Regions from separate parts of the Rhizobium sp. BE258 genome, predicted to be linked through region 4. Evidence: riboswitches for the same ligand, from Rfam matches in the RefSeq annotation. Region 4 holds a riboswitch; each other region holds the start of a gene.
What was found. Region 4 has a riboswitch for cobalamin ahead of J2X43_RS30185 (ABC transporter substrate-binding protein). Riboswitches for the same ligand answer to the same signal wherever they lie in the genome.

Region 1 (7,329 bases), on a different contig from region 4:
GGCGACATTACTGTCGAGTCGATTGAGGGTACCGGCAGCACGTTCACGCTGCTCCTGCCTTCGGATCTCACCACCATCGTAAAGGGTACAGAGTCATGAAAGCCACGGGCCAGGAAGTCACGATCGTGATGATCGAAGACGATGAGGGGCATGCCCGCCTTATCGAGAAGAACGTGCGCCGGGCCGGCGTGAACAACGAGATCGTTCCCTTCACCAATGGCAAGAGCGCTCTCGATTTCATCCTTGGTGCCGATCGCAGCGGTGAGGTCAGCAGGGACCGCTATCTGCTGGTGCTGCTCGATCTCAATCTGCCTGACACCTCGGGCATCGACATTCTCGAGCAGATCAAGGGCAACGAGCACACCAAGCGCATGCCGGTGGTGATCCTGACGACGACCGATGACGAGCGTGAAATCCAGCGCTGCTACGATCTCGGCGCCAATGTCTACATCACCAAGCCTGTGGATTATGAAGGCTTCGCGCACGCGATCCGCCAGCTCGGCCTGTTCTTTGCGGTCATCCAGATTCCGCAGCAATAATGCGAAAAGGCGAGCAGTTTGGCTGCTCGCCCTTCTTTCAGCTCACCAGCATCGGGATGCTGATGACAAAGCCTATGAGAACAACGGCGGTCGCGATCTTCAGAAGACGCATGCGCCGTGTACGCTCCCCACTCCAATCATACGTCATGGCTGGTCTCCCCGGGGCAAGGACTTAGCGCCCGGCAAGCCGGGTTCAATAGGTATCGCGCAACTTGCTTGCGTAAGGCTTATCTAAATTTCGCGTTGGGAATGGTCGCCTTAGCGGCCGAAGCGCAGCGCCCAGCGGCGGCCGTCATGGCTCATGCGCAGGATGGCAAGCGGTTCGATATCCGTCAGCCAGAACGAGGCGAGCGGCGCGTTCAGCACATGGAGAACGGCGGCCCGGATCACCGCGGCATTGGCGATTGCGATCATGTGCCCGTCGAGGCTCTGCTGTTCTTCCATCCAGCCGATGACGCGAGACTGAAGTTTGGCGAGACTTTCTCCGCCATGCGGCGCCGATTGCGGGTCCGTCATCCATTGAACCAGGGCGTCGGGTTCCTTTGCCTGCAGATCGGCAAGTGAGCGTCCCTTCCAGCGACCGTAGTCAGGATCGGCGAGCCTGGGATCGCCGGTGGCGGCAAGGCTCAAGATTTCGGCCGTCTGCAATCCTGCCAGGGCAGGGCTGCTTGCGCTCCGATCGGCGTGCCGAAGCCTCTCCGTCAACGCTGCGGTTTCCACAACGGCGCTCTGTTCCAGTGGCTCGTTCAGAGGGAAGCGGCCTTCGCGGTTGGCGCTGGTCGGGCCGTGGCAGATCCAGGTCAGCCGGGTATGCACAGGTGAGCCTCCGGCTTGCCGTGGATGGCAAATGAAGTTTCGTTGACAGTTCTCAGCCTAGAGATATAACGGGCATGTTGCGGGTTTGGAAGCCGGTGGAAATCCGGCGCGGTCGCGCCACTGTGACCAGGATGCGAGAGCAGGCTGGAAGTCAGACCTTGCCGCCAACACTCTTTCGACTGAACGCGTCATTCCAGGAGGAATACATGTCTGACACCACTTTCGCGCCCGTCGCAGCACCGGCGCCAATCCCGCTAGGCGAAATCCTGCCATGGGCGATCTTCGGCGGCCTGCTGATGATCATCGCCATCTATTTCGTCGGCACGGAAGAGGGCGCCATGGCGCTGTTCTCCGGCGGCTACGTCCACGAATTCGTGCATGACGGCCGCCACCTTCTCGGCTTCCCCTGCCACTAAAGGACGACAGACATGGTTGGAAATCTTCTTCTCCGTGGGATGATCGCGGGGGCGGTTGCTAGCATCCTGGTGTTTGCCTTCGCCCATACCTTCGGTGAGCCGCTGGTCGACCAGGCGATCGCCTTCGAGGAAGCCGCAGCCACGGCTGCCGGCGAAGCCGCCGAACCCGAAATCGTCAGCCGCGCCACGCAGGCCGGCATCGGCCTCTTCACCGGGGTAATGGCTTACGGCATCGCCGTCGGCGGCCTCTTTGCTCTTGCCTTCGCCTTCGTGCATGGCCGCTTCAGCAAGCTCAGCGCCCGCGGCACGGCTGCCGTCATCGCGCTGGCAGCTTTCGTCGCCATCATCCTCGTGCCCGGCATCAAGTACCCGGCCAATCCGCCGGCTGTCGGCAATCCGGATACGATCGGCGTTCGCACCGAGTTGTTCTTCCTGATGATCGTCGTCTCGGTTGGGGCGCTGGTTGCCGCCGTGGCATTTGCCCGCAATCTGGCTGTCCGCTTCGGAATCTGGAACGGTTCGATCATCGCCGGCATCGCCTATATCGTCTTCATCGGCGCCGTGCAGTATCTGCTGCCGCCGATCAACGAGGTGCCGGAAAACTATTCGGCAGCGGTGCTCTGGAGCTTCCGCACGACGTCGCTCGGCATGCACGTGATCCTGTGGTCGGTGCTTGCGGTGGTCTTCGGCTTTCTGGCCGAGAAGCGGCTGGAAACGCGGTCCCCGGTTGGCCGTCCGGCGTTTCGGTGAGAGGTTGGTGAGGGAGGTGTTCCGCACTCTCCCTCATTCCTGTGCTCGTCACAGGAATCTAGCCACCGCGCGTCGGCGCGGTGAATGACTCTAGTTTCCCGCGTCCATGGACATGGACGCACTGGATTCCTGTGACAAGCACAGGAATGAGGGATTGGTAAGGTCTGCGATGAAACGGCTGCTTCTTCGTTCGGCGATCTCTGTAGCTGCGCTCGCGCTGCTGACCGGCGGAGCCATGGCCCACAGCCGCACCGCGTCGGAAAACCATAGCGGCATTTCCGTTCCCGAAATTTCCCACGGCGAAATGGCCGTCATGGCTGACTACCGCGATCGGATCATCGCGCTCGCGTCCCGCGCCACCGATACGAACGAGCCGTTCCGCCGGGTGCTGAACTATGCGCAGATCCAGTATTCCTACTGTCTGTGGGGGCGGATGCCCGGCAGCGTCACGGATGAGGAAAGTCCGTTCAACGAGTGCGCCCATGCCTATCTTGCCGCTACCAAGGCGGTGCTGCTATCGCTGCGGGATATGCCGCGCGAGAGCGAGGCGGCGACTGCGATCATTACGGATGCCGATGCCGACATGGTGCGCCGCGGCCTGTCGCTGATCACCTGCCGTTTCAGCGGCGAGGCTTTCAATACTGCCGATGTCATCAAGCCGCGCTGGAGCGAAATTCCGCTGCATACCGCGAGCATGGCGTCGCTGACCGGTTTCTTCGCGGTGATCTTTGGCGTCTTCTTCGCCGGCCGCAGGCTGCTGCGGGTTCAGTCTTCGGTGTAGCGCTGCTCGCGCCAGGGGTCGCCGAGCATGTGATAGCCGTTCATTTCCCAGAAGCCCGCCCTGTCTGACGGCATCAGGTCGATGCGGCGCAGCCATTTGGCGCTCTTCCAGAAATAGAGATGCGGCACGACCAGCCGCATCGGGCCGCCGTGATCAAGCGTCAGCGGCTGCCCCTCCCAGGCGGTCGCCAGGATCGCATCTTCGGCGGCGAAATCCGCCAGCGGCAGATTGGTGGTGTAGCCGTCATAGCTCGTCAGCATGACGTAGCCGGCTTCGGCCTTCGGCATGGCGGCGTCCAGCAGATCGCGGGTCGAAACGCCTTCCCAGCGGTTGTCGTAGCGCGACCATGTCGTCACGCAATGGATGTCGCTGACATGGGTGCTCTGCTGCATCGACTGGAAATCAGGCCATGTCAGCGCAAGCGGTGTCTCTACGAGACCGCGCACCTCGAGCTTCCAATCATCCAGCGATATCGCCGGCTGTTCGCCGAGATCGAGCACCGGCCAGTTCTTCACCAGATGCTGGCCGGGCGGCAAACGCTCGGTCTCCGGGCGGGAGATGCGGCCGGTGAGGAACTTGCCTTCCGCGGCCCAGCGGCGTTTGGACGTGGTGAGCTTGCTGTCAACAGGCGCCTGTTCGTCGGTCATCGCGGTCTCCCATCACAGTCGGCCGATAGGACAATTCCGGGCCCGGAGTGTCAAGGGCAGGGTGATCGCCTTGGCCATGCCGCTGGCCTCTTGGAATTCGCGGCGCCGGTCAGTACAATCGGTCGGTCGGGGTTGCCTTCCTGGGGAGGGAGGCAAAATGGGAGGAGCCGCCGCTGTCTCAGAGGCATAGGCTTATATTTGCGCTGTTTTCAGTGCCTTTCGTCGTTTTCGCCTTCTTCTATTATGGCGGATCGCTGGCGACGCGCGCCTATATGGGCGAGGCCTCGGCGCAGGCGGGGACGGCGCTGAGGCTGGCCGTCTCCGCCCTCAGCGGTCACCTGAACCGCTACGAGGCACTGCCGGCGTTGATTGCCGATCACGACGATATCAAGGAACTGGTCACGCATCCCGGTGACAAGGATCTGCGCGACGCCGCGAACCTCTATCTCAAGGAGATCAACCATCTCCTCAAGTCCTCAGACATCTATGTGATCAAGCCCGACGGCGAGACGATCGCCGCCAGCAATTTCGATATGCCCGGAAGCTTCGTCGGCGAGAATTTCAGCTATCGCCCGTATTTCCAGGAGGCGATTTCGGGCAAGCAGTCGCGGTTCTACGCGCTGGGGACGACCTCGCTGAAGCGCGGTTATTATTTCGGATCGCCGATCAGGGGCGGCGACGACATTCGCGGCGTCATCGTCTTCAAGGTGGATATCGACATGATCGAGTCTTCCTGGACCAGCGGCGAATACCGCATCTTCGTCTCCGATCCTGAAGGCATCATCTTCATGTCCGGCAAGCCGGCCTGGCTGTACAACAGCATCCTGCCGCTGACGGCGGATCGCATGCAGCGGACCGAGGCGTCCCGGCGCTATGCCAACGCGGCGCTGACCGCATTGCCGCTGGGCCGCAGCCGGTTCGCAGAGCATGATCTGATGACGATGATCGAGGAGGGGGCGCAGAAGGAATATCTGGTTCTCTCGCAGTACATGGAGGCGGAAGACTGGACGGTGAACGTTCTGCTCGATACCGGCTCCGTCCGGGCGCAGGCGCGCACGGCGCTGGTCGCCGGTTTCCTGATGCTCTGCATTGCCGGTCTCGCCTTTGCCGTTCTGCGCCAGCGCCGGATGCGGCTCAATGAACGCATGCAGCTTCAGGCCGACGCCCGCAACCAGCTGGAACGGCGCGTCGAGGAGCGCACCGCCGATCTCGCCCGGGTCAACAGCCGCATCGAGGAAGAGATCGCCGAGCGGCGCCTGACGGAGCAGCAGCTGCGGCAGACGCAGGCCGATCTCATCCAGGCGGGCAAGCTCGCCGGGCTCGGCCAGATGTCGGCGGCACTCTCGCATGAATTCAATCAGCCCCTGGCGGCTGCCAAGACCTATACGGATAGCGCCGCCGTGCTGCTCGACCGCGGAAGAAACACCGAGGCGCAGGACAATATCCGCCGTATCGGCGGGCTGATCGACCGGATGGCGGCGATCAGCAAGCATCTTCGCAATTTTGCCCGTAAGCCGAACGAGAAGCTGGGTCCGGTGCCGCTCGACGAGGCGATACGCGATACGCTGGAGATCGTCGCCTGGCGGCTGAAGGCGGCCGATGCCGATCTGCAGCTCGATCTTGGCCTGCATCCGCCGGTCGTCCGGGCGGGTTCCGTGCGTCTGCAGCAGGTGCTGGTCAATGTCATCTCGAATGCGGCTGATGCGGTGGAGGGCCTGAACGACCGGCGGATCGAGGTCAGCGCCTTCGAGTATGCCGACAAGGTGGTGCTGACAGTGCGCGACTTCGGGCCCGGCGTGCCGGCCGCGATTGCCGAGCGCATCTTCGATCCGTTCTTCACCACCAAGGGCGTCGGCAAGGGGCTGGGGCTCGGTCTTTCCATCTCCTACAACATCATCAAGGATTTCGGCGGCAGCCTGACTGTTGCGAACCACCCCGATGGCGGGGCCGAATTCCGCATCGAACTGCAATCGGCGGCGGGCGCCATGCCGGAGGCTGCGGAATGAACGAACAGAAGATCCTGCTCGTGGACGACGAGGAGGAGCTGCGCCGTTCGACGGCGCAAGCGCTGGAGCTTTCGGGCTTCAACGTCGAGACCTTTTCGAACGCCGACCATGTGCTCGAGCTGATCGGCTACAGCTTCCCCGGCGTCGTCGTCAGCGATATCCGCATGCCCGGCACCGATGGCATGACGCTGATGAACCGCATCCGCGAGATCGATGCGGAAGTGCCTGTGATCCTCGTCACCGGCCACGGCGATGTGCAGCTGGCGGTGAAGGCGATGCGCGAGGGCGCCTATGATTTCATCGAGAAGCCGTTCACGCCGCAGATGCTGGCCGGTGTCATCAAGCGCGCCCTCGAGCGCCGCAGTCTTGTCCTCGAAAACCGGCTGCTGAAGGCCGTCGCCGGAAAGCGCGATGATATCGAGTCACGGCTGCCGGGACGGACGCAGGTGATGGTCGATCTGCGCTACCGCATCCGGGCGATCGGAGCGAGCGATGCCGATACGCTCATTGTCGGCGAGACGGGAGCAGGCAAGGAAGTGGTGGCCCGGGCGCTGCACGATATCAGCGCCCGGGCCAGCCGCCCTTTCATCGCCATCAACTGCGCCGCACTTCCCGCAAACCTGATCGAAAGCGAGCTGTTCGGCCATGAGGCGGGCGCCTTTCCCGGCGCCGTGCGTCCGCGCTACGGCAAGTTCGAGCACGGCCGCGGCGGTACAATCCTGCTCGACGAGATCGGCTCGATGCCTTTCGATCTGCAGGCGAAGTTTCTGAGAGTGCTGCAGGAGCGGGTGATCTCGCGGCTCGGCTCCAACGAGATCGTGCCGCTCGACGTCCGCTTCATCGCCACCAGCAAGGTCGATCTGGAAGCCGAAGTCGCCGCCGGCCGCTTCCGCGCCGATCTCTTCTACCGGCTGAATGTCGCGACCCTGCATGTGCCGGCGCTGACGCAGCGGCGCGCTGATATTCCGCTGCTGTTTCTCCAGTTGGTACGAGAGGCGGCGGCGCGCTATGGGCGCGACGATCTGCCGGTTTCCCCTGACCTGATCTCCGATATGGCCCAGCGCGACTGGCCGGGCAATGTGCGCGAGCTTCGTAACGCGGCAGACCGCCTGGTCCTCGGCCTCGATGGCGGCGAACGGCCGAATGGCGAGGTGTCCGGGCTTGCCGATCGCGTCGCCGAATTCGAGCGCGGGGTGATTGCAACGGCGCTGGTCGCGCATGGTGGAAGTCTCAAACCGGTCTATGAGTCGCTGCAGATTTCACGCAAGACGCTGTACGAAAAGATGCAGAAATACGGGCTCGACAAGAAGATGCTCGTTTCCGAATAGCCAAGATGGGTGGATTTCCACCCATCGTCTTCGGCCTTTGTTTCCA
Region 2 (7,329 bases), on a different contig from region 4:
TCAGCGCCAGGCCGCTGCCGCCATGGATGACGTCGTTGCCGCCTTCGCCATGCAGGAAGTCGGCCGCGCCGATATCCGTGCCGGCATTGGTGATGATGTCGTCACCCTCGCCACCGTGGACGTGGTCGACGCCGTAGCCGGCTTCAAGCGTGTCGTTGCCGCCATAGCCCCAGATCGTGTCATCGCCTTCGCCGGCGATGATCGTATCGTCGTCCTCGGTGCCGCCCATGACGACGTGGTCGCCGCCGTGATAGGCCATGTAGTCGAGGTCGCCGTCACCATCGGTGTCGCGGCGCACGACCAGCGGCGTCAGCGCCTGCAGGATCGCATCGGTGAAGATCGGATCGGCGCCGACCTGCTTCGAGATGTCCATCTCAAGCGTATGGTCAGGCGTCGAGAAGATGTCGCCCGGCAGCGCCGTCGAACCTTCGCCCAGATCGGTATTGCGCATGATGATCTTGCTCAGCGAGTTGTTTTCCAGCTCGTTGAGAAGGTTCAGACCCTGGACGCGGGAGAGATAATAGAAGCGGTCCGATTCCTGCAGGTTCTCCATCTGCAATTCGAAGACGAAGGAGAAGGTGGAGCCGAGCATGCCGCCGAAATCCATCTTCTTCTCGGCAAGGCCGCCGATCCACAGATCGATGTCGTTGAGACCCGTCTCAGCCGTCGCCCAGGCGCCGGTCGAATTCAGGAATTCCAGGCGGTCGGCAGGTGCACCGGCCGTGCCGAGCACGATCGAGGCGGCCGCAGCGCGCTTGGCGTCGAGGGTCGCCGCGCTGGTGATCGAGGAGTGCGTGCCGTAGGCAGCGATGAAGTTGACGATCGACGCGGTGTTCTGCAGGTTCAGCGCGAAATCGGTCCAGCTGACATAGGGCTTCAGCTGCGTGTCCTGACCGGCTGCCTGGTAGAACTGGGCACGTGCCTCGTTCAGCGTCGGCAGGCCGACGTCGCGGCCACGGGCGATATTGAGCGCTGCAAGATCGAGCGGGATGCCGACAAGCTGGTTGCGCAAAACGTCGGTGACGAATTCGTCGATTTCGTTGCCGCCCTGTCGGGACATGCCGCGGATGATGGCACCGGCTGCCTGGTCGTGATTGACGAGCACATTACCGTTGGCATCGACCGCGCCGAGTTCCAGCGGGTTCAGGAAGCCGTCGAACAATGTGATGTTATCGAAGCTGAAAGTACCGTCGGCATTTTCCACGAGACGGTCGATATCCTGGTTCAGCATCGAGTGGCCGAAGCGGTAGACCGCGTGGGCGAACTCGGCGAAGATCGCCGGATTGATGTCGGTCGATGGCTCGAAGACGAAGGCATCGATATCCGGCTGCATCTTGCGGCCGAATTCCTCGAAGACGAGGTGCTGATACTGCATTTCGGTGGTGAAGCGGCCGGCCTGGAACAGACGCTCGCCGTTCCAGACGAGTCCCTCAAGTTCTGCCTCGGTTGTCGGCAGCGTGGTAATCGGCTCAAGCAGCCACTGGTTGATAAAGACCAGGTCGGCGCTGTCGAGGACGACCTGCTTGGTCTGCTCGACGACGCTGTTGTGCTCCGAGTGGAAGATGTGGTGGATCGACGTCAGGCCGATATTCTCGTTACCGCGGCCGTCGCCGGTGATGTAGTGCGCGTCGAGCAACTCATCATCGTAGGCAGTCTGCTGACCGCGGGTGTTGAAGCCGCCGGAATAGCCTACGGCGTCGTCACTGTCGGCCTGCAGTACGCCACCGGCGATGACCGGTACTGCGGCATGGGCGATGTCATCGAGGAAGGCGTGGCCGATTCGGACGGCTCCAGCGGTGCTGACAGGAGCGCCCGGCGTGCCTGAGACAACGATGTCGTCGGCGGTGTTCGGAATGCCGTCGGCGCCGATGCCGGTGATGACCTGCGCGAAGCCGTTGGCATCGGGGATGAAGCGGCCATAGGGATCGGTGCGCAGCAGCGGAATGTTGGTGACATCGGCGTCGGTCAGGTCGATGCCGAGCATCTCGCGAGCCTGTTCCTTGATGTCGGCCCAGGTCGGCAGGCCGCGCGCGCCGTCAAGCAGATGGCCGGTCGCGACAGGCTTGCCCTCATGCATGACATATTCGCGCAGGAAGACCTGATGCGATGCATGCGAGGTATATGTCTGGTTCTGGTCGACCCACGGCGTCGTGGTGTTGGCAGCCACTTCGCCATCGGCATCGCGGCTGGCGCGGGTCAGGACCATGAAATTGGTGTGCGGCGTTGCCGGATTGTAGAGTGGGTCATCCGGTGACAGCGGAATATAGACCGTTCCGGCACCGCCCTTGGCCACGAGGTCGAGGCCATGGTCGAAGAACTGGCCGAACAGCGTGAACATCGAGTTGTAAGGCGCGGAGTCGCCGATATCGGGCGAGACGTTCTCGAAAGTGTAGACGTAGACGGGACTGCCCGCGGCGGCGAGAACGGTGCCATCGGGGCCGACGACATTGGTTGCATGGACGATGGGCGCGCCATTGGCGTCCTGCATCGGTACGCGCGTCGCTGTCTTGCCCTCGTCGATCATGGCCTGGTAGACCATGATGGCTGCCGGGTTGTTGCTGGTCTGATCGACAATCAGATTGGAGATGATGCGTGGATCGGCGTCGACGACGGTGCCCGGGCCGACGGCGCTGGGGGTACCCGGCGCATAGTTACCGTTCGTGAGAACCGTTCCCGGGCCGAATGCCAGCGAGTCGTCATTTTCGTTGACGTAGTTCGGCTGCACCAGCGGCGTGAACGGCTGGTCGGCTGCGCCCCAGGTTTCATTGCCATCGAGCAGGTTGTTGTAGCTGCCGTCGACGGTTCGGAGGCCGTAGGGCAGGAGATGCGCCTGCGGTGCACCGGTGCCGGTCGCGCCGGCTGCTTCGCCGGCTTCGGCGACGAGCGCGGCAAGGTCACCACCGGCCGCATGCTGTTCGGCGATGGCGATCTGCTTCAGGATGAACTCGAGATCGTGTCTTACAAGCGTAACCATTTTCCCCTCCGTCGGCGCGCTGTCCTGGCGCCTGGTTTTTCGCAAACTTGTCCTGTCCGCCGGATCGCGCTGCGAGCCCGGCGGTTTGAATTGCCCCTGATGTCTTCAAAGCCCGCCTTGCAGGGCTGGCTTGGGATGATGCGATCTTGCGGAAAGTTGCCGGGGTTTTGAACGGCGCATGGTCGGACGATGTTTTCGATGTTCGTCCACGGCAAAAGCAGGTCTTCGGTCCTTATCCTTCCGGGAGTAAGGTCCTATGATGAATTGGCCTTTGGTCTGATAGAATTCATACGGGCCTATAGTACAAAAATGGTCTTTTATTTCCTTGGGTAATATTGCAAGGATGATAGCGCTATCGGCCTTGGGGGGACGTTTTGCCGGACGAATACTTAGGCGCCAGAAATGCTGGCGTAGATGAAAGCGTGGAAGCGCCGCGACTGTTTAACCGTATCCTTCGATGGGGCGCCGAGCGGACCCTTTCCACGCAGTTCCTGATCGCCAGCAGCTTGGTTATTCTGATCGCCACGGTTTCTGCGGGCTATCTTACGACGCGGCTGGTTGCCGACAAAGCGCTCAGCGGAAAGGCCGGCACGACGGCCTTGCTGGTTCAGAGCCTGACTGAGGCTGAGGTGCAGGAACTGGGCGCCTCGACGCGCCTTAAGGCCGCCAGCATCGCTCATCTCGACGCGCTTTTCGGCGATGCGGATCTCCAGGCGCGTTTCCCGCATATCGAGATATGGGCGCCCGACGGGACTGTTGCCTATTCCCGGACCAAGCAGATGATCGGCCACCGCTTCAGTTTCCCCGAGGGCCTACAGCGCGCCTTGAAAGGCGAAATTGTTGCCGTCTATGCGGATCTTCATGCCGACGAGCATACGTTCCGCAACATCAATACCGAATATCTCGAAATCTACAGCCCGCTGCATGACCAGGCTTCGGGGCGGATCATCGGTGTGGCCGAGATCCATGAGGATCCGAGCGGTTTTGTCGATGAGCTCGCGCGGCTGAGGGTGGTCACCTGGACGACGGTGGCGCTGTTCTCCTTCGTCGTCATGCTCGGGCTGTTCCTGATCGTCAGGCGCGGCAGCCGGACGATCGAGCATCAGCGGCAGGTTCTGAGCCACCGCGCCGAGGAGGCAGAGTCCGCCTCGAAGGAATTGATGGAGCTGAGGGACACGGCGCGCCGGGCCTCCATGGAATTCGCCAACCTCAACGAGACCTTCATCCGCCGCATCGGCGCCGACCTGCATGACGGCCCGGTACAGCTGATGACACTGGCGATCCTGCAGCTCGACGAGCTGCGCGACCTGACCAAGAAGGATGAGCGCGCAAGGCTCCTCGACGAGACCAGCAAGACACTGGGTGAAGCGCTGATCGAGGCTCGGACGGTCACCAAATCGCTGCTCTTGCCGGAGATACTGCATCTCTGGGCAAAGGACGTGGTGGCCGAAGCGATCAGGCAGCATGAGGCGCGGACCAAGACCAAGGTCGCGTTTGTCTCCAGCGGCACCAATGCCGACCTGCCGCCGGCGCTGAAGACCTGCATCTACCGCTTCGTTCAGGAAGGGCTCAACAATGCCTACCGCCACGCTGGTGGCAACGGCCAGCGTGTCCGATGTCGGATCGACATGCCCGTCATCGCGATTTCGGTCGAGGATGACGGTTTGCCTTCCGGGACCGTGCCGTTTGCGGCGCGCGAGGGCGGAATGGGGCTCTATGGCCTCCGGCAGAGGATCGAGAGCTTCGGCGGCAAGCTTGCTGTCACCAAGCGGCCGGGGGGCGGCATGATCCTGGAGATGGTGCTGGAGCTGCAGCAGGCCGACGCAACTGGCCTATAAGGTGACGGACTATCCGAATTGATAACTGGCTGAAAGCATAGAGATCGAATAGACAGAAATCCGATGAAGTTAACCAAGCATTAAAATCCGTCTTTATGTTTGGCTCTGTTTACTTTAGAGCTATCGGAAAGAAGACGAGGGGGTTTATTCGTCATTATGTCTATCTCGGTCGCATTCGTTGATGATCATCCAATATTGTTGGATGGACTCGTTAATCTTTACTCGGCGAAGGAAGGTCTTCGGGTGACTGCCCGCGGGCAGAACGCCATCGACGCGCTGAAGATCGTCGAGGAGCACCGGCCCGACGTTCTTGTCACCGATCTCAGCATGCCGGGCGATACGCTGGCAGCACTCGAGCTGATCCAGAAGAATTACGAAGGCACCAAGGTCGTGGTCTTCACCGCCACCGCCAATATCGACACGGCGATTCAGGTCCTCAATCTCGGCGTCTGCGGCTATGTGCTGAAGGGTAGCACGGCGCGCGATCTGTATGAGGCGATCAAGACCGTGCATGACGGCAGCACCTTCATCACGCCGGGTTTCGCCACCAAGGTGATCCTGTCGATGAAGACGGCCGAGGTGCGCCGCAAGGCGCAGATGCAGAAGCGCCTGAGCGCCCGCGAGCAGCAGATCGTCAACTACCTGTTGCAGGGCAAGACCAACCGCGAAATCGCCAGCATGCTCGATATCAGCGAGAAGACCGTCAAGCACTACATGACGATCCTGATGCAGAAGCTCGATGCCCGCAATCGCGTCGAAGTGGTGCTTGCTGCCCAGAAGCTGCAGGCTCCCGTGGAGACCGGCGCGCCGTCCTCGATGCTGTTGTCGTAGTCGGCGAGTACAGCTAGCCAAGAAACAAAGACATAAACATATCTTTATGTCTATTGACGTGAGATCCGCGATGCGACATGCTCGTGTCATCGTGGTTCTGCGGACCTTTGGTCCGGAGCTAAGAGGGAATCCGGTGAAAATGCCGGAGCTGCCCCCGCAACTGTAAGCGGCGAGCGGCCGTCCACTCATGTCACTGGGGAAGACGCCCCGGGAAGACGGACGGCAGCGTTGACCCGCAAGCCAGGAGACCTGCCGCGATCGATAACGTCCACGGGCGGGGTGTCCGGTGTGCCGCTTTTGCGACCGGCACGCCTGTGTCCGCGCGCCGATGCGTCATCCCAAGCCTTGCCCACAACCCTCGGGGTAAGGAAACATGAGCATCAAGACTGCAAATCTCGGATTCCCGCGTATCGGAAAGCACCGCGAACTGAAGTTCGCGCTGGAAAGCTATTGGGCCGGAAAGTTTGATAGGGCAGCACTTCTCGACGTCGCCAAGGCATTGCGGGCCGAACATTGGGCCCTGCAGAAGGCCAAGGGAATCGATATCATTCCGTCCAACGACTTCTCCCTCTACGACCATGTGCTCGACACGGCGGTGATGGTCGGCGCCGTACCGGCCGAATATGGCTGGAAGGGCGGTCCCGTCGATCTCGACATCTATTTCGCCATGGCGCGCGGCTCAGTGGGCGCTGAGCACGGCGATTGCGGCCATGCGCATCATCATGAGGGCGTTCCGGCGCTCGAAATGACCAAGTGGTTCGATACCAACTACCACTACATGGTGCCGGAATTCACCCGCGACCAGCGCTTCGCGCTGACCGAAAACAAACCGCTGCAGATGTTCCGGGAGGCAAAGGCGCTCGGCATCCACACGCGCCCGGTCATTCTCGGCCCGGTGACGTTCCTGAAGCTCGGCAAGGCGACGCAGCCAGGCTTCGATCCGATCGAACTGCTCGACCGGTTGCTGCCTGTCTATGCGGGCATCCTCGCGGAGCTCAGCACTGCGGGCGCCGATTGGGTGCAGATCGACGAGCCAGCCCTGGTGCTCGATCTCGCAGACGCTGAGCGGTACGCGCTGACCACGGCCTACAGCGCGCTTCACCAGCTGGTTCCGAACCTGAAGATCATGATCGCCAGCTATTTCGGGGCATTGGGCGACAATCTCAAGACAGCAGCGGCGCTGCCGGTTGCCGGTCTGCACGTCGATCTGGTGCGCGCGCCCGAGCAGCTTGATGCGGTCGTATCGGCGGTGCCTGATGACCGGGTATTATCTCTCGGCGTCATCGATGGCCGCAACATCTGGCGCGCTGATCTTGAGAAACTGCTGGATCGGGTCGAGGCGCTTTCCAAAACGCGTCCAATCGAAATCGCGCCATCTTGCTCGCTTCTGCATGTGCCGATCGATCTTGCTCTCGAAACCGCTGTTGATGCCGAGGTCAGGGGATGGCTGGCTTTTGCCACGCAGAAGCTGGATGAGCTGGCGGTCCTCGGCCAGGCACTTTCGCAGGGGCGCGATTGCGTGACGGATGCCATCGGCAGCTCTTCGAGGGCCGCGGCCGCCCGCGCGGCATCGCCGAAGGTCAATGATCCCGCGGTCAGGCAGCGGATTGCAGCGATCGACGAGACCATGAAGCGCCGCAAGGCCGGCTTCGCCGAGCGCAAGGCGATCCAGCAGACGGATATCCG
Region 3 (7,329 bases), on a different contig from region 4:
CGTGGGTACAGAGCTATGGCTCGCGCTATGTCCGTCCGCCGATCATCTTCGGCGATATCGCGCGGCCGAAGCCGATGACGACTGGCTGGTGGCAATATGCCCAGTCTCTGACGGACCGGCCGGTCAAGGGTATGCTGACTGGACCGGTGACGATCCTCAATTGGTCCTTCGTGCGCGACGATATCGCCCGAAGCGAATCATGCCGGCAGATCGCGCTGGCGATTCGCGACGAGGTCGGTGATCTCGAAAAGGCGGGTGCCAGGATGATCCAGATCGACGAGGCAGCACTTCGGGAAGGCTTGCCGCTGCGGCGCTCGCAGTGGAAGACCTATCTCGACTGGGCCGTCGAAAGCTTCCGCCTGTGCTCGACCGGTGTCGGCAACGCGACACAGATCCACACGCATATGTGCTATTCGGAGTTTAACGACATCATCGATGCGATCGCCGCCATGGATGCGGACGTGATCTCGATCGAGACATCGCGTTCGAAGATGGAGCTGCTGGAGGCATTCCGCAGCTTCGACTATCCGAACGAGATCGGCCCGGGTGTCTACGACATCCACTCGCCGCGCGTTCCCGATATTGCCGATATGACCGGTCTGCTTCTTTTGGCGCGCGAGCGGCTTGGCGATTCGCAGCTCTGGATCAATCCGGATTGCGGCTTGAAGACCCGCAAATGGGAGGAAGTGAAGCCGGCGCTAGTCAATATGGTGGCGGCGGCGCGGTCTTTGCGCGAACGCGTTGCCACGGCAACGGCCTGATCGTCATCGTATTCGAGGAGCCGGCTTTTGCCGGCTTCTCTTTTCCACAGCCAATCCGCATTAATCTTCCGTTATCCACATCACATTCATTTTTTCGGCTTGCGGCACCCGAAACATGAACCATCCATTGACGTACAAATAGACTCGCGTACTATATCTAGTGTTCGAGGTTCCCTCGATTCGCAAGAATCGCGGGCTAAGACGGGAATTCGGTGAGATCTGCCGCAAGGTGGAGCAATGCCGGAGCTGCCCCCGCAACTGTAAGCGGCGAGCATCTGTCCCATTTCGGGTCACTGGGTCATGAAGACCTGGGAAGACCGGGATGAATGTGATGATCCGCAAGCCAGGAGACCTGCCTTGAGCGAAAACGTCCACGGGCGGGGTGTCCGGCTGGCGAGCGATGAGATGTGGGCATGATGCCGCTCTTCGCTTCCTCCGGTGTGTCCCGCATGAGCCACTTCGGGGTGAAGTCTTATGTCTTTGAGTTTCAGATCATACCGGCGCGAATGACGGGCTGCTGACGCCCGGCAACCGGCAACGGCTGTCTTCCTTTTCGATCTTCCCAAGCGCGGACATCGGCGGATGTCCGAACGATATCCCATGCCTTCTAGTCACGAGGTTTTCCCATGAGCATCACCGTCTACAGCAAGCCCGCCTGCGTTCAATGCACCGCAACCACCCGCGCGCTCGATCGCCAGGGCATCGACTACACGATCATCGACGTTTCCACCGATAGCGCCGCTTATGATCTGGTGCAGGGTCTCGGCTACCGCCAGGTTCCCGTCGTCATCGCCGGCGAGCAGCATTGGGCTGGCTTCCGCCCCGACATCATCAGCGCGCTCGCCTGAGCGGCGGCTGCGATGGGCGAGATCGTCTATTTTTCCAGCCGGTCGGAAAACACCCATCGCTTCGTCGAAAAGCTTGGCCTTCCCGCCCGGCGCATCCCCATCACTGGCGCGACGCTCGAAGCTGTCTCGCCCTACGTGTTGATCCTCCCGACTTATAGCGGCGAGGGCGGCAAGGGAGCCGTGCCCAAGCAGGTGATCCGTTTCCTGAACGATGCGGCAAACCGTTCGAACCTCCGCGGCGTGATTGCCGCGGGCAACAGCAACTTCGGCGAGACCTTCGGGCTCGCCGGCGACATCATCGCGAAGAAATGCCAGGTGCCGTACCTCTACAGGTTCGAACTCTTGGGTACGGCTGATGATGTTGCCAACGTCAAACACGGATTGGAACGATTTTGGACACGGCAGTTCTCGAGCGCCCTGTAAAGGCGCAGGCCGCGGAAACAGGGCTGGATTACCACGCGCTGAACGCGATGCTGAACCTCTATGACGAGGACGGCAAGATCCAGCTGGACAAGGACCGGCAGGCGGCGAAGCAGTATTTCCTGCAGCACGTCAACCAGAACACCGTGTTCTTCCATAATCTCCGGGAGAAGCTCGATTACCTCGTGACTGAGGGCTATTACGAGCAGGAGGTGCTGGATCAGTATTCGTTCAATTTCGTGCGCGATCTCTTCGATCACGCCTATGACAAGAAATTCCGGTTCCCGACCTTCCTCGGCGCCTTCAAATACTACACCAGCTACACGCTGAAGACCTTTGACGGAAAGCGCTATCTGGAGCGCTACGAAGACCGCATCTGCATGGTGGCACTTGCCTTGGCGCAGGGCAACGAGGCCTTAGCGCGCGACATGGTCGATGAGATCATCTCCGGCCGCTTCCAGCCGGCGACGCCGACCTTCCTCAATGCCGGCAAGAAGCAGCGCGGCGAGCTGGTCTCCTGCTTCCTGATGCGCGTTGAAGACAATATGGAATCGATCGGCCGCTCGATCAATTCGGCGCTGCAGTTGTCAAAGCGGGGCGGTGGCGTGGCACTGTCGCTGACCAACATTCGCGAAATGGGCGCGCCGATCAAGCATATCGAGAACCAGTCGTCGGGCATCATCCCGGTGATGAAGCTGCTCGAGGATGCCTTCTCCTATGCCAACCAGCTCGGCGCGCGCCAGGGGGCCGGTGCCGTCTATCTCAACGCTCACCACCCCGACATCATGCGCTTCCTCGATACCAAACGCGAAAATGCCGATGAGAAGATCCGCATCAAGACGCTGTCGCTGGGTGTCGTCATTCCTGACATCACCTTCGAGCTCGCCAAGAACAACGAGGACATGTACCTGTTCTCGCCCTATGACGTGGAACGCGTCTACGGCGTGCCGTTCACCGAGATCTCGGTGACCGAAAAATACCGCGAGATGGTGGCCGACAGCCGCATCAAGAAGAAGAAGATCAAGGCCCGCGATTTCTTCCAGATCGTCGCCGAGATCCAGTTCGAAAGCGGCTATCCCTACATCATGTTCGAGGACACGGTGAATAAGGCGAACCCGATCGCCGGACGCATCACCATGAGCAATCTGTGCTCCGAGATCCTGCAGGTCAGCGAAGCCAGCGAGTATAACGACGACCTGTCCTACAAGGTGATGGGCAAGGACATTTCCTGCAATCTCGGCTCGCTGAATATCGCTGCCGCCATGGACTCATCCGATTTCGGCAAGACGATCGAAACATCGATCCGGGCGCTGACGGCAGTTTCCGACATGAGCCACATCTCTTCGGTCCCTTCGATCGAGAAGGGCAACGACGAGAGCCACGCGATCGGCCTCGGTCAGATGAACCTGCACGGCTATCTGGCCCGCGAGCGGATCCAGTACGGCTCCGAAGAGGGCGTCGATTTCACCAACATCTACTTCTACACGGTGACCTATCACGCCATCCGCGCCTCGAACCGTCTCGCCGTCGAGCGCGGTCAGAGCTTCAAGGGCTTCGAGAATTCGAAATACGCCTCGGGCGAATATTTCGACAAGTATACCGAAACCGAGTGGAAACCGGCTACGCAGACGGTTGCCGACCTGTTCAGCAATGCCGGTATCGAAATTCCCACCCAGGAAGATTGGCTGGCACTGAAGAAGGCCGTCATGGAGGGCGGGCTCTATAACCAGAACCTGCAGGCGGTGCCGCCGACGGGGTCGATCTCCTACATCAATCACTCGACGTCATCGATCCATCCGATCGTCTCCAAGATCGAGATCCGCAAGGAAGGCAAGATCGGCCGCGTCTACTATCCCGCCGCCTTCATGACCAACGACAATCTCGACTATTACCAGGACGCCTATGAGATCGGGCCGGAGAAGATCATCGACACCTATGCGGCTGCTACCCAGCATGTCGATCAGGGCCTGTCGCTGACACTGTTCTTCCGCGACACGGCGACGACGCGCGATATCAACAAGGCGCAGATCTATGCCTGGAAGAAGGGCATCAAGACCATCTACTACATCCGCCTGCGCCAGATGGCGCTGGAGGGTACGCAGGTGGAGGGATGTGTGTCGTGTACGCTGTGAGTTTTAGCTGCTGACGTTTGAGTAAGCGGCCCCCTCACCCTAGCCCTCTCCCCGAGGGGAGAGGGGATGTAGAGCGATACGCCGCCGCGGTTTCCCTTCTCCCCTCGGGGAGAAGGTGCCGGCAGGTCAGGCGCAACTCGTTGCACCGGGGATGAGGGGGCTACCAGATGAATTCGGTCCAAAGGACACACCCATGAACATGCACGCCAAGCCCGTATCCCGCGTCCGCGCCATCAACTGGAACCGCATCGAGGACGACAAGGACCTCGAAGTCTGGAACCGCCTGACCGGCAATTTCTGGCTGCCGGAAAAGGTGCCGCTGTCGAACGACATTCCCTCCTGGGCGACGCTGAAACCGGAAGAGCAGCAACTGACGATCCGGGTCTTTACCGGGCTGACGCTGCTCGACACGATCCAGAACGGCGTCGGCTCGGTGACGCTGATGGCCGATGCTTCGACCCAGCATGAAGAGGCGGTGCTTTCCAACATCTCCTTCATGGAAGCTGTGCACGCGCGCTCCTACTCGTCGATCTTCTCGACGCTGTGCTCGACACCTGACGTTGACGACGCCTATCGCTGGTCCGACGAGAACGAGTTTCTGCAAAGGAAGTCGGCGCTGATCATGGAGCAATATGCTTCCGGCGATCCCCTGAAGAAGAAGGTTGCCAGCGTCTTCCTCGAGAGCTTCCTGTTCTATTCCGGCTTCTATCTGCCGATGTACTGGTCGAGCCGCGCAAAGCTCACCAACACCGCCGACATGATCCGCCTGATCATTCGCGACGAGGCGGTGCATGGCTATTACATCGGCTACAAGTTCCAGCGCGCCGTAGAGCGCCTGCCGGAGGCCCGCCGTCAGGAGATCAAGGATTTCGCCTTCGATCTGCTGCTGGAGCTCTACGACAACGAAGCCAAGTACACCGAGGCGCTTTATGACGGTGTCGGGCTCACCGAAGACGTCAAGAAGTTCCTGCACTACAACGCCAACAAGGCGCTGATGAACCTCGGTTACGAGGCACTGTTCCCGCCGGAGGCCTGCAAGGTCAATCCGGCAATCCTCTCGGCGCTCTCGCCGAATGCCGACGAGAACCACGACTTCTTCTCTGGCTCCGGCTCGTCTTACGTCATCGGTAAGGCCGTGGCGACGGAAGACGAGGACTGGAACTTCTAGGCAACGTCAGTCGAGCGAGGCGAGGGCGGAGCTTTGGCCTCCGACTTCGACCGTCGCCGTTAGACCGGCAATCAGTTGTACTCCGTCAGGCACTTTGTCGAGATTGATGCGGACGGGAACGCGCTGCGCCAGCCGTACCCAGCTGAAGGTTGGGTTGATATTGGCCAGCAGCCCGGTTCCCGACGTGCGTTCGCGGTCCTCGATGCCGGTGGCGATGCTGTCGACATGGCCTTCCAGTGTCTGGCGATGGCCCATTAGATGGATCGTGACGCTGTCGCCGACATGGATGCGCGGCAGCTTGGTTTCTTCGAAATAGCCTTCGACGCGCAGGGAGTCGGTATCGACGAGCGCGACCTTGGCGGTGCCGGCGGTGACATAGTCGCCTGGGCGCAGGCTGAGGTTCGAAACCGTGCCGTTGACCGTTGCCTTGACGGCTGAGCGGTCAAGATTGAGCTGCGCCAGATCGCGGTTGGCGACGGCCTGCAGATAGGTGGCTTCGGCCTGGTCGGCGGCGGTGCGCGCCTGTTCCTTCTGCTGCACGGAGGCGGCGTCGCCGAGGCGCTGCTGGCGGTCGGTTTCGCGGCGGGCCTGTTCCAGCATCGCCTTTGCACCTTCCAGCGCGGCTTCGGTCTGCGCCAGAGCAATCTTGAAGCGCTCGCCATCGACGCGGAACAGCACATCACCCTTCTTGACCGATTGGTTGTCCTTGACGGCGACGTCGCTGACGAGGCCGGAAACGTCCGGTGCGATGCCGACGACGTCGGCGCGCAGACGCGCGTCGCGCGTCCAGGGTTCGTCCATGTAATGCACCCAGAGGCCGTGGCCGGCATAGGCAGCGGCGGCAACGAAGGCGAGGGTGACGATCAGGCGGGAGATTGATTTCAGCGTGTTCATGCGAAGTACCAGCGTGTCAGGGAGGAGACTGCTCCGAGAAGCAGCACATAGAGGGAGAGATCGAAGAGGCCGCGGTGCCAGACGAGCGAATAGGCGCCCAGCCAGCTCAGCCCGCGGCGGACGATCATCACGAGAAGAAGGGAAAGCACCATGAGAACGAGAAGGCGCGGCACATAGACGCCATAGAGATCGAATTCGGCAGGCATGACGGTTTACTCGGCTGCAATCTGAAGCGGGGTTGAGAGGGTTTCGGGCGTGGGCCAGTCCGGCGGCGACGCCTCAGGGAAGAGCGCCCTGCGCAGGCCGACCAGCGCATCGATATTGTCCCGGGTTTCCGTCCGTTCATGGGCAATGGTTCCGAGGCTGTCATCGATCGCGGCACGCAGTTCGTCGGGCGGATCGATTGCCTGGCCGGCATCGAGCCGGGCACGGTAGAAATCGGAGACGCCCGACAGCACGCGGCCGACGGAAAGGGCGCTTGCGCCACTGAGCTCCTTGCGCCGGGTCTGCAGCATCAGCACGTTGAAGCCGAGGCGGACGTCGGCAAAGCCATCGACCTTTTTTAGTTCGCGATCCTCGACGGCGGCGAGGCGCGGCACCAGCTGGCCGAGGCGATCGAGGATGCGGCCGGAGAGCCGCTCGTGGTCAGTGCGGCGTTCACCGGCTGCGGTCTCGGCCAGATCCCTCCAGCCGGCACGCACCAGCCGCCAGGCAGCGAGTTCGGCGCCGAAAGGGCGGGCGATCAGCGTCCACACGAGGGCAAAGCCGATTCCGGCAAGGGCCGCGACCGCCTCATTGGTGAAGGTGGTGAAGTCGGATGTGTAGCGATCCTGGAGAGCGATGAAGCTCGCGCTGTTCACCGATAGCAGCATCGCCAGCATGTTGAACTGCGGGCGGGTGATCAGCAGTCCGAGCAGCAGGAATGGCGGTGCGAAGACAACCACCAGCAGCTCATAGGAATTGACCGCCGGCAGGATCGCGAAGATGTAGATGAACGAAATGACGAGGCTCAGAGCCGACCAGATGAACATCGACCGGATGAAGGGCGCGGGCCGGTCCATCGCGGCGAAGAACGAGCAGGCGACGGCGGCCATCGTCACGAAGCC
Region 4 (7,329 bases):
GACCGGACGGAAGAACAAATCACCGGAAGAGACACGCCGACACCACATATGCCCGTTGCCGATGAAAGCGCTCTATCGCAGCATCGGTGCGTCTGCCGTGACAAACAGCAGCCGCAAGGCCGCGGCGAGAAAATGGGCGAGCGCAAGAGCGGCAGCAGCGGCAGCGTTGATCACCAGCACCTGCGAAATGACGGCAATAGAAAACGCGCCTTGGCCCGATGGCAGGACGGACGTCGCTGCGAAGAGGACGCCTTCATACACCACGAAGGCAGCCAGAAACGTGCCGGCAGCCATAGCAAAGATGCCGGTCTGAAGCCTGATAACAACAAATGCCGCCAGGAGAGAGGTAGCAGCAGCCACGCCGATGGCGAGACCCCAGGCTTAGCTGTCCCAGGCCTGCGGGTAGCCGAGAATGAGATAACCCACCACCTGGTTGCCCAGCCATGCGAGCAGAACCGCATAGATCGCCATTTGCCGCGGAAGCGCCATGGCGGAAACCGCCGACAGCGCAACGAAGGGCGTGACGCATGCGAAATAGAGACTAAGGACGACGCTGGAGCCCGCTGTCATGGCAATCCAGGCTGCCGCGGCACCCGTTGAGACGGGATGCAGAGGAAGCTGACGACGTTCGGTCATGACCATGCTCCAGTTCATCGGGATCTACTGTAGCGAACTTCCAGTGAAATGCCATCCCGGCAAACTGGCGCAACACTCCCAATTGCGCGCGCCGGCAATTCTCCATGAACCTCAGGCAGCGGCTCAAGGCCATCTTCAGTCTATCGCATATTGAATGTTGTAGCGGCCGTGCACCGCCGATTGCTCGACATACGCCCGGACGCCAAAGACGCGGGCAATCAGATCTTCGTTCAAAACCTCCCATGTGGTTCCTAATGCAACCACTTTACCCTTCTGCAGCACGGCGAGGCTGTCGCAGAACATCGCTGCGAGATTGAGATCATGCATGGCAATGATGCAGGTCGTCCCGAGTTTCGACACGAGGGATAGAATTTCGAGCTGGTGCTGGATATCGAGGTGGTTTGTCGGTTCGTCGAGCAGGAGCTCGGTCGGCGTCTGAGCCAGAGCTCTCGCGATATGGACGCGCTGACGCTCCCCGCCGGAAAGTGTCTGCCATATCTGTCCGGCGCGGTGTTTCATGTCGACCCGCTCCAGGGCCATGTCGACGGCCGCATCATCTCCCGCATCCCAGGCAGAAAGCAGGCCGCGATGCGGCGTGCGCCCGAGCTGGACGACGTCACGCACGGTCAGCGGCGTATCGGTTGCCGATTGCTGCTCGACGAGAGCAACGCGCCGGGCGAGACTGGCTCTAGAGAGGATGGCGACGTCGTCCTCGCCGAGACGGATAACGCCGCTATCGACGCGGCGCAGGCGGCAGATTAGCCGCAGCAGGCTGGACTTTCCCGAGCCGTTCGGGCCCAGCAGACCAAGCACCTTACCTGGGGTCACCGATAGCGTGATGCCATCGATGATTAAGGTGTCGCCGGCCGAATAGGACACGGTATCGATGGAGATGCTCATGCACTTCTCCCGACGCGATAGAGGATGATCGCGAAAGCTGGGGCGCCGAAAAGCGCGGTGACCACACCGATCGGCAAGATCTGTTGCGTGATGATGATCCGGGAAACGATATCGGCCCCGACCATGAAGATCGCACCGCCGAGCGCCGTGGCCGGTAGGAGACGGCTGTGGGACGGGCCAACGATGAAGCGGGCGGCATGCGGGATGACGAGGCCGACAAACCCGATAGAACCGACCATGCTGACGACGGCCGCAGTCATGATCGCGGTGATGCCGAAAAGAACGATCTGCACCCGCCGCACGGCAACGCCGAGCGATGCGGCGGCATCCGAACCGAAGGCAAATGCATCGAGCGCGCGGGCGTGGAACTGGCAGGCGGCGAAGCCGGCGATCGCGATCGGCACCGACAGATAGACATCGGGCCAGCGGACGCCGCTCATCGACCCCAGGAGCCAGAACAGCACGCCGCGCGCCTGTTCCGCATTTGCGGATGTCGTGACGATATAGGAGGTGAGCGCATTGAAGAGCTGCGAGCCGGCAACCCCGCAGAGAATGATCCGTTCGCTGGAGCCCCCGGTGCCTGTCGCAAGAATGCCGACAAGCAGGAAGGCCACCACCGCACCGATAAAGGCACCACCCGACAACGAAAGAACGCCATAGCCGAGTCCGAGGATCATGACACAGACGGCCCCGGTCGAGGCGCCGGCGGAAATGCCGAGCACGTAAGGTTCGGCGAGCGGGTTGCGAAGAAGCGCCTGGAGGATGGCACCGCAGAGGGCGAGAGAAGCGCCCGCACTGGCCGCCGCCAAAGCGCGGCTGAGCCGGTAGTCCCAGATGACGCCTTCGTGGATGCGGCTGAGTTCGAACGCCGTTCCAAACAGCCGGTTCGAAACCGCCTTGGCGGTTGTCGCAACTGGGATCGCAATCTCGCCGATCGAGACGGCAAGGCTGATCATGACGCCAAGGAGGAGAACGGCGGCGGCGGTGAGCGCAACGAGCGCCCACCACCGGCGTTGCCAGGAAGCGGCAACTTTCACTGCGTAAGGCCGAAGGTCTTGATGCCGTTTGCCAGCGTTTCGATGCCGTCGATCGTGCGGATCGTCGGGTTCATCGACTGGGCGTCCATCATCACGAAATGCTTGTTCTTGACGGCCTCGAGTTCCTTGGTAACCGGATCACTCTCCAGGAAATCGATCTTTACCTTCGGATCATCGGCGGCATAGCGGCGGCGGTCCATGGTCGCGAGGACGATGACGGCAGGATTTGCCTGGGCAATCGTTTCCCAGCCGACCAACGGCCATTCCTCTTCGGTCGTGACGACATTCTTCGCGCCGACCGTCTTGAGAATATAGGCCGGAGCGCTGTTCTTGCCGGCGATGAAGGCGTCGCCCTTGACCTCTTTGCTGGAGAACCAGAAGACAACGGGCAGGTTCTTGCCCGAGGCACCCGAGATCGAGGCAACGGCTGCAGCCTCACGCTTCTTCAGATCGGCGATCAGGGCATCGCCGCGATCCTTGACGTCGAAAATTTCGGAGAGCTCCGCGATCTCCTGATAGATCAGGTCCATCGTGAACAGCTCCTTGCGAACGCCATCACCGCCATCGGCATTGATCTTGGCGACGCAGTCGGCAGGCGCGATGTAGGTATTGATGCCGAGATCGGCGAATTGCTCGCGCTTGCCGACAGAGCCTTGCGCACCGACATGCCATTCGAATTCGGCGGCGACCAGATCGGGTTCCTGACCGACGACGGCCTCGAAGCTTGGATCGTTGTCGGCGAGCCTTTTGATCTTGCTATTTGCATCGGCATATTGCGGCAGGACCGGCCCGACCCAGACGGCGGTACCGGCGACCTTGCCGGCAAGACCAAGCGAGAACAGGACTTCGGTCATCCCCTGGCCGATCGAGACGATCTTCTCAGGCGCCTTCTTGAACGTGACCTGCTGCCCGCAGTTGTTGAGGGTCAGAGGATACTGCGTGGCGGCAAGGCTTGTACCGGCGAAGCCGGTCAGGCCGAGGGCAAATGTGAGCGTGGCGATAATCTGGCGCATGGGACCTCGATTTAGGAGAAGCGGGCAGCACGACGCCGCGGAACACGGCGTGACTGCTCACGCAGCGCGGACGCGGAAAGCCCAATCGAGGCGGATGGAGGCCATGTATCGGCGAAGGGTCAGGTCAAACATGTCTGTTCCTTTCCAGGCATCCCCGCCCGGCTGATTGGATCGTGTTTGACGGCAGGTCTCCTGGCTCGCGAATATTCGCCTCTCATCTGCCTTCCCGCGATAACATCGCAGTGGCATGGCCTTGCGGCCCAAGGGAGACATCCAGCAGGCTGGTCTCCCGTGATGATCGGCAATCCGCTTACAGTTGCGGGGGCAGCCACGGTCTTGGTCCCTTTTGGGTCGTCCGCACCGTGTTCCCTATTAATCCCGTCGGAGACTTCCTCCGGGAACCGTCGGATGCAGTTACGACGCTAATATCCCGGCCGTCAAGACGCGCAGCGCGCCACCCTGGTTCGGCAATCAGGGTTCAGTACCCGCAGAACGGCCGCCAATCGCGTTTTCGCTTGTTGAATACGGCATACTTATTCCGTTATATATGAAGAAAATGGGAATATCAGAGGTAATGGCCGTTGAACGAAATCTCAAACGAGACCGTCGCAGAGAGCGGCTATCGGCAAATAAGGGCGGATATCATTTTCGGGCGGCTTTCTCCGGGGCAGAAGCTCAAGCTTGAAAATCTGAGAATCGCCTACCAAACCAGCGTCAGCACACTGAGAGAGATTCTCAACCGCCTGACATCGGAAGGCCTCGTCGTTGCCGAGGGGCAGCGCGGCTTCGAAGTCGCGCGTGTTTCGGTCGCCGACCTGAGAGAGACCGCAGCGCTGCGTCTGCTTCTCGAGGAGCACGCGCTGGAGCAGGCCTTCGAACAGGGCGATGTCGAATGGGAAGCGCGGCTGGTCTCGGCCCATTACAAGCTGGCGCGCATGGAAGAGGTGATGGCCTCGGGCGATACCAGTAGGGCGGAAGACTGGAAGCGCTACGACTGGGAGTTTCACCAGGCTCTGATCTCGGCCTGCGGATCGCGCCTGCTGATGGAAACACATTCGGCGGTGTTCGACAAATATCTGCGATATCAGATGGTGGCATTGTCCTATCGCGGCGGCGTTGCGGAAGAAGAGCACAAGCAACTGCTGGAGGCCGCTCTTCAGCGCGACATCACGACGGCGAAGAGAATATTGCAGCGGCATATTCAGCAGGGCGTCGAGCATGCGCTGAGCAAGGGTTCACTGGCGACCATTCGCCTATCGGCAGGATAATGTATTCCACGCACGATGGTGCGGGACGTAGAGGAATCAATGCTCAAAGTGACCGGTGAACATTCCGAGACTGTCAGCGACGTCGTCTCCCGGCAAATTCGTCAGGATATCATCTCCGGGACATTGGCGCCGGGTGCGAAGATCAAGCTGGAGCAGGCCAAGGAGCACTATTCGATCAGTGTGTCGTCGCTGCGCGAGATCCTGAGCCGCCTGACCACCGAAAACCTGGTGCTCGCCGAAGGCCAGCGCGGCTTCGAAGTCAGCCCCGCTTCGCTCAAGGAGTTGGAGGAACTCGCCGATCTTCGCACTGTGCTGGAGACCCATGCCATCGGCCTGTCATTTGCCGCGGGGAATCTCGAATGGGAAGGGCGCATCGTCGCCGCGCACCACAAGCTTGCGGCCGCCGAAAAGAGGCTGCTTGCCGGCGACGCCTCGCGCACGATCGACTGGGTCCGCTACGATTGGGAGTTTCATCAGGCGATCGTCTCCGCCTGTAATTCGGCGACGCTGATGGAGACGCTGTCCTCCGTCTTCGACCGTTTCCTGCGCTATCATATGCTGGCTCAGAGTTTTCGCGGCAAAGCGGTTGTCGACGATCACAGGCTCCTCTTCGAACTCGCGCTGAAGCGGGACGTCGAGGGCGCCCGCGCCGTTATCCGCCGCCACATATTGAGCGGCGTTGAACATGTGGTGAAAAGCGGCCGCATCGCCTAGCGATGGCAGTCAGAAGGCGTCCTTCGGGATGCCGTCCGGCCGCATCTGCTTCTTCAGCGCCGCAATCCGGAAGATCGCGTTCGGCGCGCCGTAGCCGCGATAGCCACGGCGCTCGACGATCTCGAAGAAGAACCCCTCCCCGTAGGTCCCGCTGTAGAGCTGGAAATACTCACCCTCGTCGTCGCGATCATAAAGGATGTTTTCTGCCTTCAGCCGTTCGCTGAGATCGGGATCGAGCCCGAAGCGGGCCTCGACGTCATCGTAGTAGTTGGGCGAGATGTGCAAGGCTTTGAAGCCCTTTTCACGCAGGGCTTTGGCGGTGGCGAAGATATCGGCTGTCGAGAAGGCCAGATGCTGGATGCCTGAGCCGAATTTCTCCGCGATGAAGTGACCGGCAAGCGTTCTGCGATTTTCAGCGCCGTTCATGGTGATGCGAAGCGATCCGCTGGCATTTTCGATGACCTGGCTGCGCACCACGCCGCCGGGATCGATGATATCGACCATCGGCGTTTTCCGGGTCTCGAAGATCGAGGTGTAGAACAGCATCCAGGTCAGCATCTCGTCGTAGGAAACGGTCTGCGCAATGTGATCGACATCGAGAAGCCCTGCATCCGCATTGCCATCGTCCTCCACCGGTTCGAAATCGATTTCGGAAAAATGGCCGAGCGGACTCTTGCCGTCGATCAGATAGATCAGCCCCCCACCGACACCGCGAATGGCTGGGATTTCCAGCTCGCCTCCGGCAACGGTCTGGCGGAAAGGCTCGGCATCCAGCGCCAGCGCCCGCCTGTAGGCCGCGTCGGCATCATCGACAACCAGTGCCATTGCGTAAGCAAAAGTGCCATGCACAGCATAGGCGGCGTTGGCGAAACCGGCCGGATCGACATTCACGAGAATGCGGATCGCGCCCTGCTGGTAAAGGCTTACCCTCTTGGAGCGATGCACGCCCGCCTTGCGGAAACCAAGCGCCTTGAGCAGGTCCTCGAGTTCGCCGGCCTCGTCCTCGTCGGTCGCGAACTCGATGAAACCGATCCCTTCGGCGGGGGCACGCGGCGGCATGGAGGCCCCGATTGCTGTCTTGGTGCTCCGGCTGACCTGGTCACCGAGATAGATCAGCGAGCGGTGGCCATCGGCCGCGATTTCGCGCGTCGAACCGCCACGGAACTGGTCGTTGAAGATCTCCAGCGAAAAATAGCCATCATAGCCGGTTGCGGCGACCGCCTCGGCAAAGGCCGAGACCGGCAGATCGCCCTCTCCCGGCATGTTGCGGAAATGACGGCTCCAATAGAGCAGATCCATGTCGATCAGCGGTGCATCGGCGAGCTGGACGATGAATATCTTTTCCGGCGGGATGGAACGGATCGAATTGACATCGATCTTGCGCGACAGCGAGTGGAAGCTGTCCAGGATCAACCCGATATTGGGATGATTGGCGCGGCGCACGATTTCCCAGGCGTCGCGATGGTCGTTGATGAAGCGGCCCCAGGCAAGTGCTTCGTAGCCGACCTTCAGCCCTCTTCGCGCCGCGCGCTCTCCGAGCTCATGGAAATCGGCGGCGGCACGGTCGATGCCGCCAAGGGCTACGGACGACACATTGGAGCAGACGAGCACGAGGTCTGTTCCGAGTTCCTGCATCACATCGAACTTGCGCTCGGCGCGATCGAATGTCCGGCCGCGCAGTGGCTCCGGCATGCCCTCGAAGTCGCGGAAAGGCTGAAACAGCGTGATCTCCAGACCGAGGTCTCTCGCCATGCGGCCGAC

Region 1: linked by a shared signal. The riboswitch ahead of J2X43_RS22420 (CbtB-domain containing protein) and the one ahead of J2X43_RS30185 (ABC transporter substrate-binding protein) in region 4 are both predicted to bind cobalamin.
Region 2: linked by a shared signal. The riboswitch ahead of metE (5-methyltetrahydropteroyltriglutamate--homocysteine S-methyltransferase) and the one ahead of J2X43_RS30185 (ABC transporter substrate-binding protein) in region 4 are both predicted to bind cobalamin.
Region 3: linked by a shared signal. The riboswitch ahead of nrdH (glutaredoxin-like protein NrdH) and the one ahead of J2X43_RS30185 (ABC transporter substrate-binding protein) in region 4 are both predicted to bind cobalamin.

The regions. Positions count from the first base shown of each region.
Region 1 is NZ_JAVDWL010000006.1:385,577-392,905, forward strand. Features, by position in the region: gene J2X43_RS22405 (CHASE3 domain-containing protein) at 1-99, shown strand, start outside; gene J2X43_RS22410 (response regulator) at 96-539, shown strand; gene J2X43_RS22415 (histidine phosphatase family protein) at 798-1,355, opposite strand; cobalamin riboswitch at 1,385-1,536, shown strand; gene J2X43_RS22420 (CbtB-domain containing protein) at 1,562-1,771, shown strand; gene J2X43_RS22425 (CbtA family protein) at 1,784-2,521, shown strand; gene J2X43_RS22430 (hypothetical protein) at 2,691-3,302, shown strand; gene J2X43_RS22435 (sulfite oxidase-like oxidoreductase) at 3,287-3,949, opposite strand; gene J2X43_RS22440 (sensor histidine kinase) at 4,162-5,955, shown strand; gene J2X43_RS22445 (sigma-54 dependent transcriptional regulator) at 5,952-7,283, shown strand.
Region 2 is NZ_JAVDWL010000001.1:667,421-674,749, forward strand. Features, by position in the region: gene J2X43_RS03175 (peroxidase family protein) at 1-2,974, opposite strand, end outside; gene J2X43_RS03180 (ATP-binding protein) at 3,397-4,812, shown strand; gene J2X43_RS03185 (response regulator transcription factor) at 4,969-5,643, shown strand; cobalamin riboswitch at 5,719-5,915, shown strand; gene metE (5-methyltetrahydropteroyltriglutamate--homocysteine S-methyltransferase) at 6,017-7,329, shown strand, end outside.
Region 3 is NZ_JAVDWL010000001.1:675,004-682,332, forward strand. Features, by position in the region: gene metE (5-methyltetrahydropteroyltriglutamate--homocysteine S-methyltransferase) at 1-761, shown strand, start outside; cobalamin riboswitch at 912-1,136, shown strand; gene nrdH (glutaredoxin-like protein NrdH) at 1,388-1,609, shown strand; gene nrdI (class Ib ribonucleoside-diphosphate reductase assembly flavoprotein NrdI) at 1,622-2,032, shown strand; gene nrdE (class 1b ribonucleoside-diphosphate reductase subunit alpha) at 2,002-4,161, shown strand; gene nrdF (class 1b ribonucleoside-diphosphate reductase subunit beta) at 4,355-5,329, shown strand; gene J2X43_RS03215 (HlyD family secretion protein) at 5,336-6,223, opposite strand; gene J2X43_RS03220 (DUF1656 domain-containing protein) at 6,220-6,429, opposite strand; gene J2X43_RS03225 (FUSC family protein) at 6,436-7,329, opposite strand, start outside.
Region 4 is NZ_JAVDWL010000012.1:55,024-62,352, reverse strand. Features, by position in the region: partial or broken gene J2X43_RS30200 (hypothetical protein) at 73-636, opposite strand; gene J2X43_RS30195 (ABC transporter ATP-binding protein) at 772-1,536, opposite strand; gene J2X43_RS30190 (iron ABC transporter permease) at 1,533-2,573, opposite strand; gene J2X43_RS30185 (ABC transporter substrate-binding protein) at 2,570-3,586, opposite strand; cobalamin riboswitch at 3,751-4,007, opposite strand; gene J2X43_RS30180 (GntR family transcriptional regulator) at 4,168-4,854, shown strand; gene J2X43_RS30175 (GntR family transcriptional regulator) at 4,894-5,568, shown strand; gene J2X43_RS30170 (bifunctional sugar phosphate isomerase/epimerase/4-hydroxyphenylpyruvate dioxygenase family protein) at 5,578-7,329, opposite strand, start outside.